Regions from separate parts of the Micromonospora sp. SH-82 genome, predicted to be linked through region 1. Evidence: riboswitches for the same ligand, from Rfam matches in the RefSeq annotation. Region 1 holds a riboswitch; each other region holds the start of a gene.
The links. Region 1 has a riboswitch for cobalamin ahead of WHN02_RS06465 (ABC transporter substrate-binding protein). Riboswitches for the same ligand answer to the same signal wherever they lie in the genome.
Positions count from the first base shown of each region.

Region 2: another riboswitch for cobalamin. It lies ahead of metE (5-methyltetrahydropteroyltriglutamate--homocysteine S-methyltransferase); the one in region 1 lies ahead of WHN02_RS06465 (ABC transporter substrate-binding protein).
Region 3: another riboswitch for cobalamin. It lies ahead of WHN02_RS19260 (peptidase); the one in region 1 lies ahead of WHN02_RS06465 (ABC transporter substrate-binding protein).
Region 4: another riboswitch for cobalamin. It lies ahead of WHN02_RS21225 (ribonucleoside-diphosphate reductase subunit alpha); the one in region 1 lies ahead of WHN02_RS06465 (ABC transporter substrate-binding protein).

Region 1 is NZ_CP148049.1:1,384,080-1,388,226, forward strand. Features, by position in the region: partial or broken gene WHN02_RS06460 (M14 family metallopeptidase) at 150-1,469, shown strand; cobalamin riboswitch at 1,561-1,706, shown strand; gene WHN02_RS06465 (ABC transporter substrate-binding protein) at 1,801-2,736, shown strand; gene WHN02_RS06470 (FecCD family ABC transporter permease) at 2,825-3,916, shown strand; gene WHN02_RS06475 (ABC transporter ATP-binding protein) at 3,913-4,147, shown strand, end outside.
Region 2 is NZ_CP148049.1:4,583,192-4,587,338, reverse strand. Features, by position in the region: gene WHN02_RS20420 (FecCD family ABC transporter permease) at 1-32, opposite strand, end outside; gene WHN02_RS20415 (superoxide dismutase) at 227-841, shown strand; gene WHN02_RS20410 (superoxide dismutase) at 847-1,107, shown strand; cobalamin riboswitch at 1,208-1,427, shown strand; gene metE (5-methyltetrahydropteroyltriglutamate--homocysteine S-methyltransferase) at 1,556-3,856, shown strand; gene htpG (molecular chaperone HtpG) at 4,123-4,147, shown strand, end outside.
Region 3 is NZ_CP148049.1:4,316,152-4,320,298, reverse strand. Features, by position in the region: gene WHN02_RS19270 (MFS transporter) at 1-1,136, shown strand, start outside; gene WHN02_RS19265 (GNAT family N-acetyltransferase) at 1,214-1,783, shown strand; cobalamin riboswitch at 1,812-1,979, shown strand; gene WHN02_RS19260 (peptidase) at 2,081-3,163, shown strand; gene WHN02_RS19255 (hypothetical protein) at 3,181-3,669, shown strand; gene WHN02_RS19250 (cell wall anchor protein) at 4,012-4,147, shown strand, end outside.
Region 4 is NZ_CP148049.1:4,815,881-4,820,027, forward strand. Features, by position in the region: gene WHN02_RS21225 (ribonucleoside-diphosphate reductase subunit alpha) at 1-2,254, opposite strand, end outside; cobalamin riboswitch at 2,410-2,625, opposite strand; gene WHN02_RS21230 (hypothetical protein) at 2,831-3,292, opposite strand; gene rpsD (30S ribosomal protein S4) at 3,332-3,943, shown strand; gene WHN02_RS21240 (PepSY-associated TM helix domain-containing protein) at 4,049-4,147, opposite strand, start outside.

The DNA of each region.
Region 1 (4,147 bases):
TTTTCATCCACTGCGTCAAGGGTGAAGCTCGTTGCCGGTATGAGGATCCGGTCGGGATGATTGCCTCAGCGACACATGTTGATATGACCATGTGAGTGGGCGTGGAGAGCCTGACGCAGAACGCGGCAGGCGCGCCCGAGGAGGCTCGCATGATCCGTATCCCCCTCCGTCGACACCTGGCGTTCGCCATGGTCGTCGGCATGTCGCTGGTGGCCGCCGCCACCGCGCCGGTCTCCGCCCGGCCCTCCCCCGACCGCGACACCGGATCGGCCACCGTCGAGTACCGGGTGCTCGGACCCCGTACGATCGCCGACCGCAACTCCGTCGCCGGGACCGGAGCCGCCATCGACTTCGTCGAGCACGGGGTGCTGCACGTCTCGGCCACCCGAGCGGAGGCGGCCCAGATCACCCGGCTGGGCTTCCGGTTGGAGGCGGTCCCCGCCGCCGACGAGCACGGCCACGACCACGGCGACGACTTCAGCACGATGGGCTTCCCGGCGGCCGACAGCAACTACCACGACTACGCGGAGTTGACGGCGGTGGTGAACAAGGTGGTCGCCGACCACCCGACCATCGCCCGCAAGATCAGCATCGGCTCGTCGTACCAGGGTCGTGACCTGATGGCGGTGAAGATCTCCGACAACGTCGCCACCGACGAGAACGAGCCGGAGATCCTGTTCAACTCGCAGCAGCACGCCCGCGAGCACCTCACCGTGGAGATGGCGATCTACCTGCTGAACCTCTTCACGGACTCGTACGGTTCGGACACCCGGGTCACCAACATCGTCAACACCCGGGAGATCTGGATCGTCCCGACCGTCAACCCCGACGGCAGCGAGTACGACATCGCCACCGGGTCGTACCGGTCCTGGCGGAAGAACCGGCAGCCCAACAGTGGCTCGGCCTTCGTCGGCACCGACCTCAACCGGAACTGGTCGTACCGGTGGGGCTGCTGTGGCGGATCGTCCGGCTCCCCCGCCTCGGACACCTACCGGGGTCCGTCGGCCTTCTCCGCGCCGGAGACCGCAGCGCTGCGCAACTTCGTCAACAGCCGGGTCGTCGGTGGGGTCCAGCAGATCAAGGCCAACATCGACTTCCACACCTACTCCGAGCTGGTGCTCTGGCCGTTCGGCTGGACGACCGCGAACACCCCCACCGGGATGACGGCCGACCAGTACAACACCTTCGCCACACTGGGCCAGCAGATGGCCGCCACGAACGGGTACACCCCGCAGCAGTCCAGCGACCTGTACGTCACCGACGGCGACAGCATCGACTGGATGTGGGGGCAGCACGGGATCTGGGCGTACACCTTCGAGATGTACCCCGGACGCTCCGGGGGCGGGGGCTTCTACCCGCCCGACGAGGTGATCCCGGCCCAGACCTCGCGTAACCGGACCGCGGTCCTGTTGATCAGCGAGTACGCCGACTGCCCGTATCGGGCCATCGGCAAGCAGGCCCAGTACTGCTGACCGAGTGAGGAGGGGTCCCTCGTCATCGGAGGGACCCCTCCCGACCCTTTCGGGGTGGTGCAGCGCACGTCACCCGGTGCCACCTGCGGTAACGAAGTCGGCCGGAGGTGCGCTACGGTGCTAGCGACCGTCCCGCAGCGAAGCCGGTGCGAAACCGGAGCTGTCCCGCAACTGTGATGCCCCGTCCGCACCGCGTGCGGGGACGAGCCAGGTCGCCTACGGCACGGTCGCGACCCGCGCTCTCGAGGAAGGGCGCCTCGCGGACGGCGGCCACCCTCTGCCCTGTCGGCGAAGCACCAGACTCCTCGGCCGACAGGAGGCACCACCGATGTCCAGACGTACCCCTCGGATCTTCGCGGCGGTGACCGCGGCCGTCGCGCTCGCCCTCGCCGGCTGCGCGCAGAACTCCGACGAGCCCACCACCGCGCCCAGCCCCGGCAACGGGTCCGCCTACCCGGTGACCGTCGGGGAGCTGACCCTCGACGCGCGGCCCGAACGGATCGTCTCGCTCTCCGCGACCGCCACCGAGATGCTCTTCGCCATCGGGGCCGGTGACCAGGTCACCGCCGTCGACGACCAGTCGAACCACCCGGCCGAGGCACCGAAGACCGACCTGTCCGGCTTCCAGCCGAACGCCGAGGCGATCGCCGGGAAGAACCCGGACCTGGTGGTCCTCTCCAACGACATGAACAAGATCGTGGATCAGCTGACCACGCTGAAGATCCCGGTCTTCCTGGCCCCGGCGGCGACCACTCTGGACGACTCGTACCAGCAGATCACCGACCTCGGGACCCTCACCGGCAACGCCGACGGCGCCGCCGACGTCACCAAGCGGATGCGCGACGACATCGCCAAGCTGGTCGCCGACCTGCCGCAGCGTGCCGAGAAGCTGACCTACTTCCACGAGCTGGGACCGGAGCTCTACTCCGCCACCAGCAAGACCTTCATCGGCTCGCTCTACAGCCAGGTGGGTCTGGAGAACATCGCCGACGCCGCGGACCCGGACGGCAAGCAGGGCGGCTACCCGCAGCTGTCCCAGGAGGTCATCGTCCAGGCCGACCCGGACTTCATCTTCCTGGCCGACACCAAGTGCTGCCAGCAGTCGGCGGAGACGGTCAAGGAGCGTAGCGGCTGGTCCGGGCTGACCGCCGTGAAGAACAACCAGATCGTGGCCCTCGACGACGACGTCGCCTCGCGCTGGGGTCCGCGCGTGGTCGACCTGCTGCGGGCGATCGTGGACGCGGTCGCCAAGGTCCCGGCCTGACCCTCGACCCCGACATGACCCACCGGCCCGACGCGGCAGCCCTCGGCCCCGACATGGCCGACCGGCCTCACCCGACAGTCGATCCGACATGACCCACCGGCCCGGCGCGACGACCCGGTCCGGCGTGCCCGCCCGACCCGGCGGCGCGCCGGCCGGGTTGCGGCCGGGCTGGCTGGTCGCCGGCCTGGTGGCCGTCGCCGTGGCGCTCGTCGTCGGGGTGTCCCTCGGCCCGGTCAGCCTTCCTCCGCTGAGCGTCGCGGCGGAACTGCTCAACCTGATCCCCGGAGTACGCCTCGACAGCGGCCTCTCCGAACGGGAGATCGCCATCGTCACCGAGCTGCGGCTCCCCCGGGCGGTGCTCGGTCTGCTCGTCGGCGGGCTGCTCGCCCTGGCCGGTGGCTGCTACCAGGGGGTGTTCCGCAACCCGTTGGCCGACCCGTACCTGCTGGGGGTGGCCGCCGGGGCGGGACTCGCGGTCACCACGGTCATCGCCCTCGGGGGCGCGGCCATCGGCGCGATGCCGGTGACCGTCCCCCTGGCCGCGTTCGGCGGGGCGCTCGGTGCGGTCCTGATGACGTACCTGCTCGGTTCGGCACAGGGCCGCCACCGGTCACCGGTGACACTGATCCTGGCCGGGGTGGCGGTCTCCGCGTTCCTCTCCGCCGGCCAGACCTACCTGCTGCAACGCAACGCCGACAGCATCCAGCAGGTCTACTCGTGGCTGCTGGGCCGGCTGGCCACCGCCGGGTGGGGCGACGTCCGGATGGTCCTGCCGTACTTCGTGATCACCGTGGCGGTGGTGCTCCTGCACCGGCGGGAGATCGACGTCCTGTCCCTCGGCGACGACGAGGCGACCAGCCTCGGGCTGCACCCGCAGCGGTCCCGGTACCTGCTGATCGCCGCCGCCTCCCTCGGCACCGCCGCGGCGGTGGCCGCCGCCGGGCTGATCGGCTTCGTCGGGATCATCGTCCCGCACGCCCTCCGGCTGCTCGCCGGATCCAGCTACCGGGTGATCCTCCCACTCTCGCTGCTCTTCGGCGGGGCCTTCCTCACCCTGACCGACGTCGTCGCCCGGACCGTCGCCGCGCCCGGGGAGATCCCGATCGGGGTGGTCACCGCCCTGCTCGGTGGCCCGTTCTTCGTCCTGGTCCTGCGGACCAGTCGGCGGCTGACGGTATGAGCACCGGACATCTCCCCACCCCGGCAGGACCGGCCGTCCAGGTCCGGGACCTGCGGGTCGACCTGGGCGGGGTGCCGGTCCTGTCCGGGGTCGACCTCACCGTGACGGCCGGTGAGTGGGTCGCCGTGATCGGACCGAACGGCGCCGGGAAGTCCACCCTGTTGCGTGCCGTCGGCGGCCTCCTGCCCGTGGCGGACACCGTCACCCTCTTCGGTACGCCCAGCGCGGCGT
Region 2 (4,147 bases), 3.0 Mb from region 1:
AGGTCCTCCTGCTCCTTCAGCAGGGTGGCCATCTGCGTACCCCCAGTGCGACACCGTCGTTCCTGCAAAGTCTTGGCAAAAGCTAACAGCATGATCAGGGGGGTGAAAGGGGCGGACCCGCTGTTCACTGTGAGGTCGCCCGCACGCCACCCCGCCACACCGTAGGCTCACTGTTGCAAGATACTGGCAACAGCGAAGTTTCGGCAGAACCCATCAAGGAGTGCTGATGACGGCGTACACCCTGCCCGACATGCCCTACGACTACGGCGCCCTGGAACCGGCCATGTCCGGCGAGATCCTGGAGCTGCACCACAGCAAGCACCACGCGGCGTACGTCAAGGGCAGCAACGACGCCCTCGACCAGCTCGCCGAGGCCCGGGAGAAGGGCGACTTCGGCAGGCTCGTGGGGCTGGAGAAGACCTTCGCCTTCAACCTGTCCGGGCACGTCCTGCACTCCATCTTCTGGAACAACCTCTCCCCGGACGGCGGCGACCGCCCCGACGGGGACCTGGCCGCCGCGATCGACGAGCACCTCGGCGGCTTCGAGGCCTTCGCCGGGCAGCTCTCCGCAGCCACCAAGAGCGTCCAGGGCTCCGGGTGGGGCGTGCTGGCCTGGGAGCCGCTGGGGCGGCGGCTGATCGTCGAGCAGGTCTACGACCACCACGGCAACGTCGGGCAGGGCACCACCCCGCTGCTGGTCTTCGACGCCTGGGAGCACGCCTACTACCTGCAGTACCGCAACGTCCGTCCGGACTACGTCGACAGGCTGTGGGACCTCGTCGACTGGGCCGACGTGACCGCCCGCTTCGACGCCGCCCGCGCCGGCGCACCCCGGATCTGACCGGCGTGCCGGCCCCCACCCCCGCCGTGGCGGAGCTGGTGCAACGCGCGGCCGGGGTGATCGCCGCCACCCACCGTGACGACCACGCCGGAGCCGAGGAACTCCTCGCCGCCTTCGACTCCGAACAGGCCAGGACCCTCGGCTTCCACCTCCTCGCCGACCTCCTCCTCGGCCTGCTCCGGGCACAGAGCGGACAGACGATGGACGCCCTCGTCCGGGAGCTGACACTGCTCGTCGCCGACGCCGCCCAGGCGCCGCCGACCTGACCGTCCGACCCGCGTCGGGTCCCGCCACCGCCCGGGCGGGACCCGACGCACCACAGACCCCCCACCGAGACCTCGATCGACCGGACCGGGTGCACGCCGTACGATGGTCGGCGGTGTTGGTTCGCCCCACCCACGACAGGTGTGGGGCGTCGTAAGAGGGAACCCGGTGTGAATCCGGGACTGCCCCGCAGCGGTGAGTGGGAACGACCGCCGTCATCGGCACTGGACCCGCAAGGGTCTGGGAAGCGACGGCCAGTAGGAGACCGGGTGCACCGGTCACGCCCACGAGTCCGAAGACCTGCCCGCACCGCGTACGCGTCCGCGTACGCCGCCGACGGCCCCGTGGGAGGGCCCGGGCGAGGCCGGTCGTCGTACCGTGCCCGACCCTGCCCTCCTCGATCCGTCGGCTCGCACCGCCCGGACCTCGAGGGAAGGAATCCCAGGCGTCATGACCACACCGTTCGGTACCAGTACCGTCCTCGGCTATCCCCGCATCGGCCCGCACCGGGAGCTCAAGAGCGCCCTGGAGGGCTACTGGGCCGGCCGCGTCGACGCGGCAGCCCTGGACACCGTCGCCGACGACCTGCGCGAACAGACCTGGCGCACGCTGCGCGACGCCGGCCTGTCCGCCGTACCGTCCAACACGTTCTCCCTGTACGACCACGTTCTCGACGCCGCCGTGGCGGTCGACGCCGTACCGCAGCGGTTCCGTCGGCTCGGTCTCGACGAGCGGGACACCTACTTCGCCATGGCCCGGGGCACCGCGCAGGAGCCGCCACTGGAGATGACGAAGTGGTTCGACACCAACTACCACTACCTCGTCCCGGAGATCGGCCCCGAGACCGTCCTCACCGCCCGCCCCGGCAAACCCCTGAAGGAGTACGCCCAGGCCGAGGCGCTCGGCATCACCACCCGCCCGGTCCTGGTCGGCCCGGCGACACTGCTCCTGCTGGCCAAGCCGACCGACGACGCCCCCGAGGGGTTCACCCCCTTCGACCGGCTCGACGACCTCGTCGACGTCTACGCCGACCTGCTCGGCGCCCTCGCCGACGCCGGTGTGCCCTGGGTGCAGCTCGACGAACCGGCCTACGTCGCCGACCGGACCGACGCCGAGACCGACGCGCTCCGGGCCGCGTACACCCGGCTCGGGACCCTGACCCGCCGCCCCGCCCTCTTCGTCGCCGCCTACTTCGGGGAGCTGGGGGAGGCCCTCCCGGCCCTGCTGGACACCCCGGTCGAGGCGGTCGGCCTGGACCTGGTCGCCGGTCCCGCCGACCTCGACCGGCTCGCCGGGTACGGGCCGATCCCCGGCCGGACCGTCGTCGCCGGCCTGGTCGACGGGCGTAACGTGTGGCGCACCGACCTGCGCGCCGCAGCCGCCGTCGGGGCCACCCTCACCGGCCTCGCCGACACCGTGGCCGTCGCCACCTCCTGCTCCCTGCTGCACGTCCCGGTCGACCTCGCCGCCGAGACCGACCTCGACCCGCAGGTCCGCGACCGGCTGGCCTTCGCCCGACAGAAGGTCGACGAGGTGGTCCTCCTCGGCCGGGCACTGCGCGACGGAGTCGCCGCCCTGCCCGCCGCAGCGCCACCGGCCCCGGCCGGCTGGCGGGACGACGCCGTCCGCGCCCGCCTCGACGCCCTCCGCCCCGAACACACCCGGCGGGGTCCGCACCCGGACCGGGCCGCCGCCCAGCAGGCCCGCCTGGGACTGCCGCTGCTGCCCACCACCACCATCGGCTCGTTCCCGCAGACCGACGAGGTCCGACGGGCCCGCGCCGAACACCGGGCCGGTCGCCTCGACGACGCCGGGTACGCCGACCGGATGCGCGCCGAGATCGCCCGGGTCGTCGCCGAACAGGAGACCCTCGGCCTGGACGTCCTCGTCCACGGCGAACCGGAACGCAACGACATGGTGCAGTACTTCGCCGAACACCTCGACGGGTTCGTCGCCACCGCCCACGGGTGGGTGCAGTCGTACGGCTCCCGCTGCGTCCGACCGCCGATCCTGCACGGCGACGTGTCCCGCCGGGCGCCCGTCACGGTGGGCTGGTCGAGCTACGCCCAGACCCTGACCGACCGGCCGGTCAAGGGCATGCTGACCGGCCCGGTGACCATCCTCGCCTGGTCGTTCGTCCGCGCCGACCAGCCGCTGTCGGAGACCGCCCGGCAGGTCGCCCTCGCCCTGCGCGACGAGGCCCGGGACCTGGAGGCCGCCGGGATCCGGATCGTCCAGGTCGACGAGCCGGCGCTGCGGGAACTCCTGCCCCCGCGCCGCCGTGACCACGAGTCCTACCTCGACTGGGCGGTCGCGGCGTTCCGGCTCGCCACCAGCGGGGTCGCCGACGCCACCGCCATCCACACCCACCTGTGCTACTCGGAGTTCGGCGAGGTCCTCCCCGCCATCGAGGCCCTCGACGCCGACGTCACCAGCATCGAGGCGTCCCGGTCCCGGATGGAGATCCTCGACGACCTCGCCACCGTCGGCTACACCCGTGGCGTCGGACCCGGGGTCTACGACATCCACTCGCCCCGGGTGCCCGACCACGACGAGGTGACCGCAGCGCTGCGGCGGGCGGTGGCTGTCGTACCCGCCGACCGGCTCTGGGTCAACCCGGACTGCGGGCTCAAGACCCGCAGCTACGACCAGGTACGCCCGGCGCTGGCCGCCCTGGTCCGGGCCGCCCGGACGGTCCGTGCCGAACTGCCGTCCACCGCACCGGCGGACACCGCAGCCGGCCGGGCCTGACCGACGGCACCGCCGACGGGGTACCCGACCCCGTCGGCGGTGCCCGGCCGTTCTCCCCGCCTCGAAGGGTGTGAGAAGGGTGCCCCTGTCTACCGCAGGCGTCAGGAAGGGGCCCCTCCTTCGCGGGGGTGCTGACCGGACAGCGACGGCGGGGGAGCACGCCGTATCCTTTTGCCCGTTACCGGGCAGCACTGCGGGAGGATGACGTGAGTAATCGGATCGAGACGCTGGAGTTCCAGGCGGAGACCCGGCAGCTGCTTCAGCTGATGGTCCATTCGATCTATTCGAACA
Region 3 (4,147 bases), 2.9 Mb from region 1:
TCGGCCTGGTCTGGCCGCTGAAGTTCCTCTGGGCGCCGCTGCTCGACAGGTACGGCTCCCGTCGCCTCGGCCACTACCGGTCCTGGCTGCTGGTGCTCCAGAGCGGACTGGTCCTGGCCCTGCTGGCGCTGGCACCGTTCGACAGTCCGGTCGACCGGCTCGGCCCGGTCGTGGCGATCTGCGCCGGGTACGTGGTCCTGTCCGCCACCCAGGACGTCGCCGCCGACGCCGTGGCGGTACGCGTGCTCTCCGCCCGGACCCGCGGGACCGGCAACGGGATCCAGGTCGCCGCCAGCTACCTCGGCAACCTGCTCGGCGGCGGTGCCTGCGTGGTCGTGTACGACCGTTTCGGCTGGGTGCCGGCGATCCTGCTCCTGGCCGCCCTGACCGCGGTCGGGCTGGTGGTGGTGTGGCGGTTCCGGGAGGCGCCCCGCGCCGACCGGGTGGTGGCGACCGGCGAGGCGTACCGGGCGCTGTTGACGGTGCTGCGCCAACCCGGGTGCCGGCTCTGGACCTTCGGCGTGGTGCCGCTGGTCTACGTCGGTGCCGGTGCCGCGTACGCCCTGGTCACGCCGGCTCTTGTGGACGCCGGATGGTCCCTGGAGCGGGTCGGGACGGTGACCGGGGTGGTGATCAGCGTGCCGGCGATCCTGGCGGGTCTGCTCTCCGGGCTCGGGATCGGACGGTTCGGCCGCCGCACCGTGCTGGTCGGCGGGGGAGTGGCGCTGGTGGTCTCCACGGTCCTGCTGCTGCCGCTGATGGACGGCGACGCCCCCCTGGTGGCGACGGTCGCGGCCCTGGCGGGGTTCCTGTCGGCGTACACGGTGCTCAACGTGGTCGTCTACACGGTCAACATGGACTACTCCCGGCCGGACACCGGCGGCACCGACTTCACAGTGCTGTCGTCGTTCGGCCTGGTCTGCTCCTTCCTGGCGGCGTCCGCCGGTCTGGTCGCCGCGGCCCGGACCGGGTACCCGGCGGTCGCTGCCGGTGCCGCGGTGCTCGTCGGGCTCGGTGTCGTGGTCGGGGTCGTCCACCAGCGGCGCTTCGGTGACCGGGTCCGCCCGGACGGACGGGTCGGGGACGTGCCACCGGTGGTGGTGGCGTCCGATCCGGACCGCGTCGCCGCCCACTGACCGGGAGGGTTGGTTGCCCACCACATCCGCCATCTGCTTAGGTATGCCTAACCTAACTTGATGCCGGAGGAAGTCTGATGACGTCGACACCCCTTGCCCACGGCGACCTGCTCGACGAGGTCGTGATCACCACCGAGGTCGACGTCGACGCGCTCACCGAGGTCTACCACCGGGTCCACGCCGACGACCTCCACCTCCTCGACCACAGCACCCCACCGGCGAGCGACCGGATCCGGTGGACGGTCGAGGCCGACGGCTTCGAGGGGTCACTCGGCTACGTCGCCGGTGAACTCGTCGGGGCGGTGCTGGGCTGTCCACTGCCGCCGGAGACGCTGTGGTGGCGCGACCTCACCTCGGTCACCGACACCGCCCTGACCACCGAGTGGCCGAACCGGACCTTCGCCGTGTGCGAGGCGTTCGTCCTGCCCGAGTTCCGCCGCCACCGCCTGGGCGTCCGGATGATGACCGACCTGCTGGACCGTCGTGGTGAGGAGCGGGTCACCCTCGCCGTCACCGAGACCAACACCCGGGTCTGGCACGCCCTGCAACGCCTGCGCTTCCAGCACGTCGGCGACCTCGTTCCCTTCCCGGGTTGGCGCTCACACCGGATGCTGGTGCGGTCCCTCCCGCTGTCCGCCTCCCGGTAGCGGGCCGGGCCGGCGCGACGGATGTCGCATTGACATCCGCTGCTGCGGCAGACGAGACTGACGCGACAACTGCACACCTGCGCGTACGTGCGGGGGAAGTCCGGTCGAAGTCCGGCGCTGGCCCGCAACGGTAGGCCACCGAGGAGAGATCCCCTCGGTGGCGAGCCCGAATACCCGCCGTACCCGCGATGTTCCCGCTCCTCACCCGTCGTGGCCCACGGGTCGGAGGCCGACCGGCCCTGCCCCGCGCAGGCCGGGCCGGGTTTCGACGACCGCCGGGCCGGAAAGGCGCGTCCGATGGTCGCCCGCCCGAGCCGGCACCGCCTGCTCACCCTGTCCAGCGCGGTGCTCACCGCGTTCACCCTCACCCTCGGCGTCGCCGCGCCCGCCGGTGCCGCCCCCGCAGCGCCACCCGCCGACGTGGCAGCCGTCCAGGCCGTGGCCCCCCGCCCGGCCGCCGCCGCCGGCTGGCTGGCACGCCAACTCGTCGACGGGGAACGCTTCGAGGCGGTCTTCGGCGGCGTCGCCTACCCCGACGCGGGGCTGACCCTCGACGCCGTCCTCGCGTTCGCCGCCGCCGGGGTCGCCGACGACTACGGCGCGAACGCCCTGGACTGGGTCACCCGAGCGGACATCCGCGACGGGTACCTCGGCGACGGGGTCACCGAGGCCTACGCCGGAGCCACCGCCAAGCTCGCCCTCACCGTCGCCGTACGCGGCGACGACCCCACCGACGTGGGTGGAGTGGACCTGGTCAGCCGGTTGCAGTCGCTCCAGGCGCCCGACGGCCGGTTCAGCGACCGGTCCGCGTACGGCGACTACAGCAACACCTTCAGCCAGTCGTTCGCCATCCTCGCCCTGACCCGTACCCCGCAGGGCGCACCGGCCACCGCCGCCCAGTGGCTGGCCGGGATCCGGTGTGCCGACGGCGGCTACCCGGTGGTGGCCGCCCAGGCGACCTGCGTCTCCGACGTGGACGCCACCGCCCTGGCCGTGCAGGCGCTGCGCGCCGCGGGCCGGTCCGCCGACGCCACCGCCGGTCTGCAGTGGCTGGTGTCGGTCCAACGCACCGACGGAGGCTTCCCCAACGCCGACGGGCTGTCCAACGCCAACAGCACCGGCCTGGCCGCCCAGGCCCTCCGCGACGGCGGCCGACCGCTGGCCTGGCTGCGGGCCCGGATCCACCTCGTCGGGCTCCAGGTCGGCTGCTCCGGGGCCCCCGCCGACCGGGGGGCGATCGACTTCGACGGCGGCTCCTTCGACCCGGCCACCGCCGTCCGGGCCACCACCCAGGCCGTCCTCGGCCTGACCGGCACCGGGTACGCCCACCTGTCCACCACCACCGCGACGCCGGGCGCGCCCAGCCTGCCCTGCCTCTGACCCTCGAAGGAGTCCAGATGTCCAGTTCCATCTCCACCACCCGCAGGCGACTGGCCGGTCTGATCGCCGCAGCCGTCGTCGCCGTCGGCCTGGTCGCCGCCGACCCCGCCCCCCAGGCCGCCCAGGCCGCCCCCTGCACCGGCACCACCGGCGTCACCGTCGTGGTCGACTACGGACCCCTCGGCGGCGGGGTCCAGGTCGGCTGTCACGTCGGTGACCCGGCCACCGGGCTGGCCGCCCTGCAGGGCGCCGGATTCACCGTGACCGGCACCGCCCGATGGGGGCTCGCCTTCGTCTGCCGGATCAACGGGCAGCCGACCTCCGCGACCGAGCCGTGCGTCAACACCCCGCCCGCCACCGCGTACTGGTCGTACTGGCACGCCGCCGGTAGCGGCAGCCCCTGGACCTACAGCACCTCCGGGGCGAGCAGCTACAACCCGGCACCGGGCACCGTGGAGGGCTGGCGCTTCGGCACCGGCACCGCCCCGAGCATCACCGCCCCCTGACGCCGGATCGCCCCACCTGACCCGGCGTACCGGGTGACGACCGTCGCTCTGGCGCAGTGGCGCCCACGAGCGGTACCGTGTCGACACCCGGTGCGCCGGGTACACATCTGCATACGTCCTGTGTGGGGGGAAGCCGGTAGAAGCCGGCGCTGACCCGCAACCGTGAGCGAACCATCGCGAGCCGGAACGCCCCACCGCGGACGAGCGGCTTCCACTGTCGAGGTCTACAGGGTGAAGTCCGGGCCACCGAGGATCCTCGGCCACGCCGTCCGACCGGACGGACGCGGTCGACCCACGGATGCCTTCCGGAGCTTCCACCGACCGCTCTGCGAAAGGCACCCCATGCCCACCTCCCGGACCCGTCGCCTCGGCGGCGGACTCCTCGTCGCCACCGCGGCCAGCCTGGCCGTCCTCGTCGCCACACCGCACGGTGCCGTCGCGACCTCGGCCGCCGCCCGTGACGGCGCGACCTGGCTCG
Region 4 (4,147 bases), 2.8 Mb from region 1:
GCGACCGCAGGTAGTAGGTGGTCTTCAGGCCGGACTTCCAGGCGTACCGGTACATCGAGGAGAGCTTGCCGATGGTGGGTGCGGCCAGGAAGAGGTTCAGCGACTGCGACTGGTCGATGAAGGGCGACCGGGCGGCGGCCAGGTCGATCAGCGCCCGTTGCGGCAGCTCCCAGGCGGTCCGGAACAGCTCCCGTACGTCCGCCGGCAGCTCCGACACCCCCTGGACCGACCCGTCGGCCCGGCGGATCTCGGTACGGATCCGGTCGGTCCACAACCCCCGTGCCTTCAGCTCCCGGACCAGGGCGGTGTTGATCTGGAGGAACTCACCGGACAGGGTCTCCCGCTTGAACAGGTTGGACACCTGCGGCTCGATGCACTCGTAGCACCCGGCGATGGCGGCGATGGTGGCCGTCGGGGCGATCGCCACCAGCAGCGAGTTGCGCAGCCCGGACGCGGCGACCCGCTCGCGCAGCGCCGACCACCTGTCGGTCTGCACGCCGGTGACCCCCCACAGGTCCGGTTGCAGCTGTCCCCGGGCGGCCCGGGTCTCGGCGAAGGCCGGGTGCGGGCCGAAGCGCTCGGCCAGCCCGGCCGAGGTCTCCAGGGCGGTGAGGTACAGCTCCTCACCGATCCGGGTGGACAGTTCCTTGGCCTCCGGCGAGTCGAAGGGCAGCCGCAGGGCGAAGAAGACGTCCTGCAGGCCCATCATGCCCAGCCCCACCGGACGCCAGCGGGGGTTGCTCGCCGCCGCCTGGGGGGTCGGGTAGTAGTTGATGTCGATGACCCGGTCGAGGAAGGTGACGGCGGTCCGCACCGTGGCGCGCAGCTTCGCCCAGTCCAGGTCCCCGTCGGCGAGGTGGGCGGCGAGGTTGACCGAGCCGAGGTTGCAGACGGCGGTCTCGGAGTCGCTGGACACCTCGATGATCTCGGTGCACAGGTTGGACAGGTGCACGACGTTGCCGGGCTCGGCGGTCTGGTTGCACAGCCGGTTCGAGGCGTCCTTGAACGTCATCCAGCCGTTGCCGGTCTGGGCCAGGGTCCGCATCATCTTGCCGTACAGCTCCCGGGCGGGCAGCTGACGCACGTAGCGACCCTCGGCCTCGGCGGCCCGGTACGCGGCCTCGAACTCCGCCCCCCACAGGTCGGACAGACCGGGGACCTCGTCCGGGTCGAACAGCGACCAGATCCCGTCGTCCTCGACCCGGCGCATGAACTCGTCCGGGATCCAGTTGGCCAGGTTCAGGTTGTGGGTCCGGCGGGCGTCCTCGCCGGTGTTGTCCCGCAGCTGCAGGAACTCCTCGATGTCGGGGTGCCACGGCTCCAGGTAGACGCAGGCCGCGCCCTTGCGCCGGCCGCCCTGGTTGACCGCCGCGACGCTGGCGTCCAGGGTGCGCAGCCACGGCACGATCCCGTTGGAGCGGCCGTTGGTGCCCCGGATCAGCGCGCCCCGGGAGCGGACCCGGGAGAATCCGATGCCGATGCCACCGGCGAACTTCGACAGGTTCGCGACCTGGGCGTAGCGCTGGTAGATGGAGTCGAGTTCGTCACGCGGGGAGTCGACCAGGTAGCAGGAGGACATCTGGGTGTGCGCGGTGCCGGAGTTGAACAGCGTCGGCGAGCTGGGCAGGTAGGCCAGGCTCGACATGAGCCGGTAGAACTCGACGGCCTCCCCGGGCTCCTGGGACAGCCCGCAGGCCACCCGCAGCAGCCAGTACTGCGGGGTCTCCAGCACCTGCCGGCCGGTCGGGTGGCGGAGCAGGTAGCGGTCGTACACGGTGCGCAGTCCGAAGTACTCGAAGCGCAGGTCCCCGGCGTCGTCGACGGCCGCGTCGAGGACGTCGGCGTGGGTGGCGACGAACCGCGCCGTGTCGTCGCCGATCAGGCCGAGGGTGTGGCCGTGGGCGACGGCCTGGCTGAAGGTGGCCAGTCCCTGCCCCCGGACCTCCGTGCCGACCTCGGCGGCCAGCAGCCGGGCGGCGAGTCGGGAGTACTGCGGCTCGGCGCCGATCAGCTCGGCCGCGGTCTGCACCACGAGGCGGTCGACCTCGTCGCTGCTCGCGCCGTCGTAGAGGCCCTCGACGGTACGGGTGGCCACCCGCATCGGGTCGACGTCGGTCAGGTCGGCGGCCCACCGGCGTACCGAGTGGGCGATCTGGTCGGCGTCGACCAGGTCGACGGCGCCGTCACGGGTGCGGACCCGGACCCGTCGTGGCCCGGACGGGTCGGACTCACCGACGGCGGCGGCCGGGAACATCTCGGTGACTGTCACCACTGACTCCTCGCGAGTTCGAGACCGGAGGGTCCGACAGCAGCGCGGGACGGACACCGGCGGACGCACGCCGGTGTCGACGCGGGCTCGCGAGGGCGTCGGCCGTCCCACGCGGCCTCGGACCGCCGCCCACCCACTGCGGGGTACGCGGCGCGCTGGCAGGTCTTCGGACTCGCGGGCCTGACCGGGATCACCGGTCTCCTACTGGCCGTCGCTTCCCAGGCCGGTGTCGGCCCAGTGCTGATGACGGCGGTCGTTCCCACTCACCGCTGCGGGGCAGTCCCGGATTCCCACCGGGTTCCCTCTTGCCTCGTCCGCTCGGGATGAGCGGCCGAACCAGCTGCGCTCGACACCATATATAGGGAGCGCAGCATTGTCACACCCAACATGTCGGGTCCGGGCGTGTCGAGGTCGTCGCAGGGCGACGGCGAAGCGGGGTGGCCACCCCGGCGGAGGCTCGGATCATCGCAAGCGCCGGGGTGGCCGGGTGCGTCGTCCGGCAGCGTCCACACCGAACCGCATCCCCCCTCATGAATACCGCCACATCGAGGTTGTTGCAACCTATGTGCAGCAGTGGCCCGAGGGGTCGGGCGGACAGACTGCTGCGGCGCGGAACTCGTCCGGGTCGACCTCCTCCGTCCCGTCCGGGTCGACGAGGTCGGCGGAGGCGAGGTCGAGGTACGCGACCAGGTCGTCGTCGTGGAGGGCGTCGGGGGTGAGCCACCCGAGCAGGGCGGCGCGGGCTCGCACCCGGTCGCCGGTCCGGCCGGTGCCCAGCTCGGCGAACTCCACCCGGGCCGGGACCTCCCCGACGTCGACGAGGTGTCGGGCCAGACCGGCCGCCGCCGGGAGGGTGAGCCGGAGCCCACCGGCCTCCGTCACGGCGTGTCGGGCGAACAGCTCGGCCCGGTGGTGCGGGGTGTGCAGGGTCAGCGAATCGGCGCGGGCCAGCAGCGCGTGCAGCCGCGCTGCCGGGGTGTCGACGATCGCCGGGGATTGCTGGATCTTGCCCAACTCGACCACCTCCGTTTAGGTTAGGCTTACCTTAGTTGAGAGGTGATGATGAACCAGTCCCGCCCGAAGATCAAGCGGTCCCGCCGACTCGGTATCCCGCTGACCCCCAAGTGCGTGCAGTACTTCGAACGCCGCCCGTACCCGCCCGGAGTGCACGGCCGGACCGCCCGCAGGACAGAGAGCAACTACAAGGTCCGGCTGCTCGAGAAGCAGCGCCTGCGGGCCCAGTACGACCTGCGCGAGGGGCAACTGCGGCGGGCGTTCGACAGGGCGGTACGCCGCCCCGGCAAGACCGGCGAGGAGCTGGTGGTCGACCTGGAGTGCCGCCTCGACGCCCTCGTCCTGCGGGCCGGCTTCGCCCGGACCATCTACGCGGCCCGACAGCTCGTCACCCACCGTCACGTCACCGTCAACGGTCGACGGGTCGACCGCCCCTCGGCCCGGCTGCAGCCGGAGGACCGGATCGGGGTGGTGGAGTCCAGCCGGACCAAGGCCCCGTTCCTCGTCGCCGCCGCCGGGGCGCACGCTCCGCAACGGACCGCCCCGTACCTGGACGTCGACCTGTCCGGGCTCACCGCCCGGCTGATCCGGCTCCCGCAACGCGCCGAGGTGCCGGTGATCTGCGACGAGCAGCTCGTCGTCGAGCACTACTCGCGCTGACCGGACCCCCGATCGAGCACCACTCGCGCCGGTCCCCCGACCGAGGCGACCACGCCGGACGACCCCGCCCCTTGGAAGGGGCGGGGTCGTCCGGCGCAGCGGGGATCAGGACGCCGTGGGCGCCCCCGCCCGGCGGGACCTGAGGAGACCGACGACCACGTCGACCACGAGGAACCCGAGCAGGCTCACCCCGAGCAGGGGCAG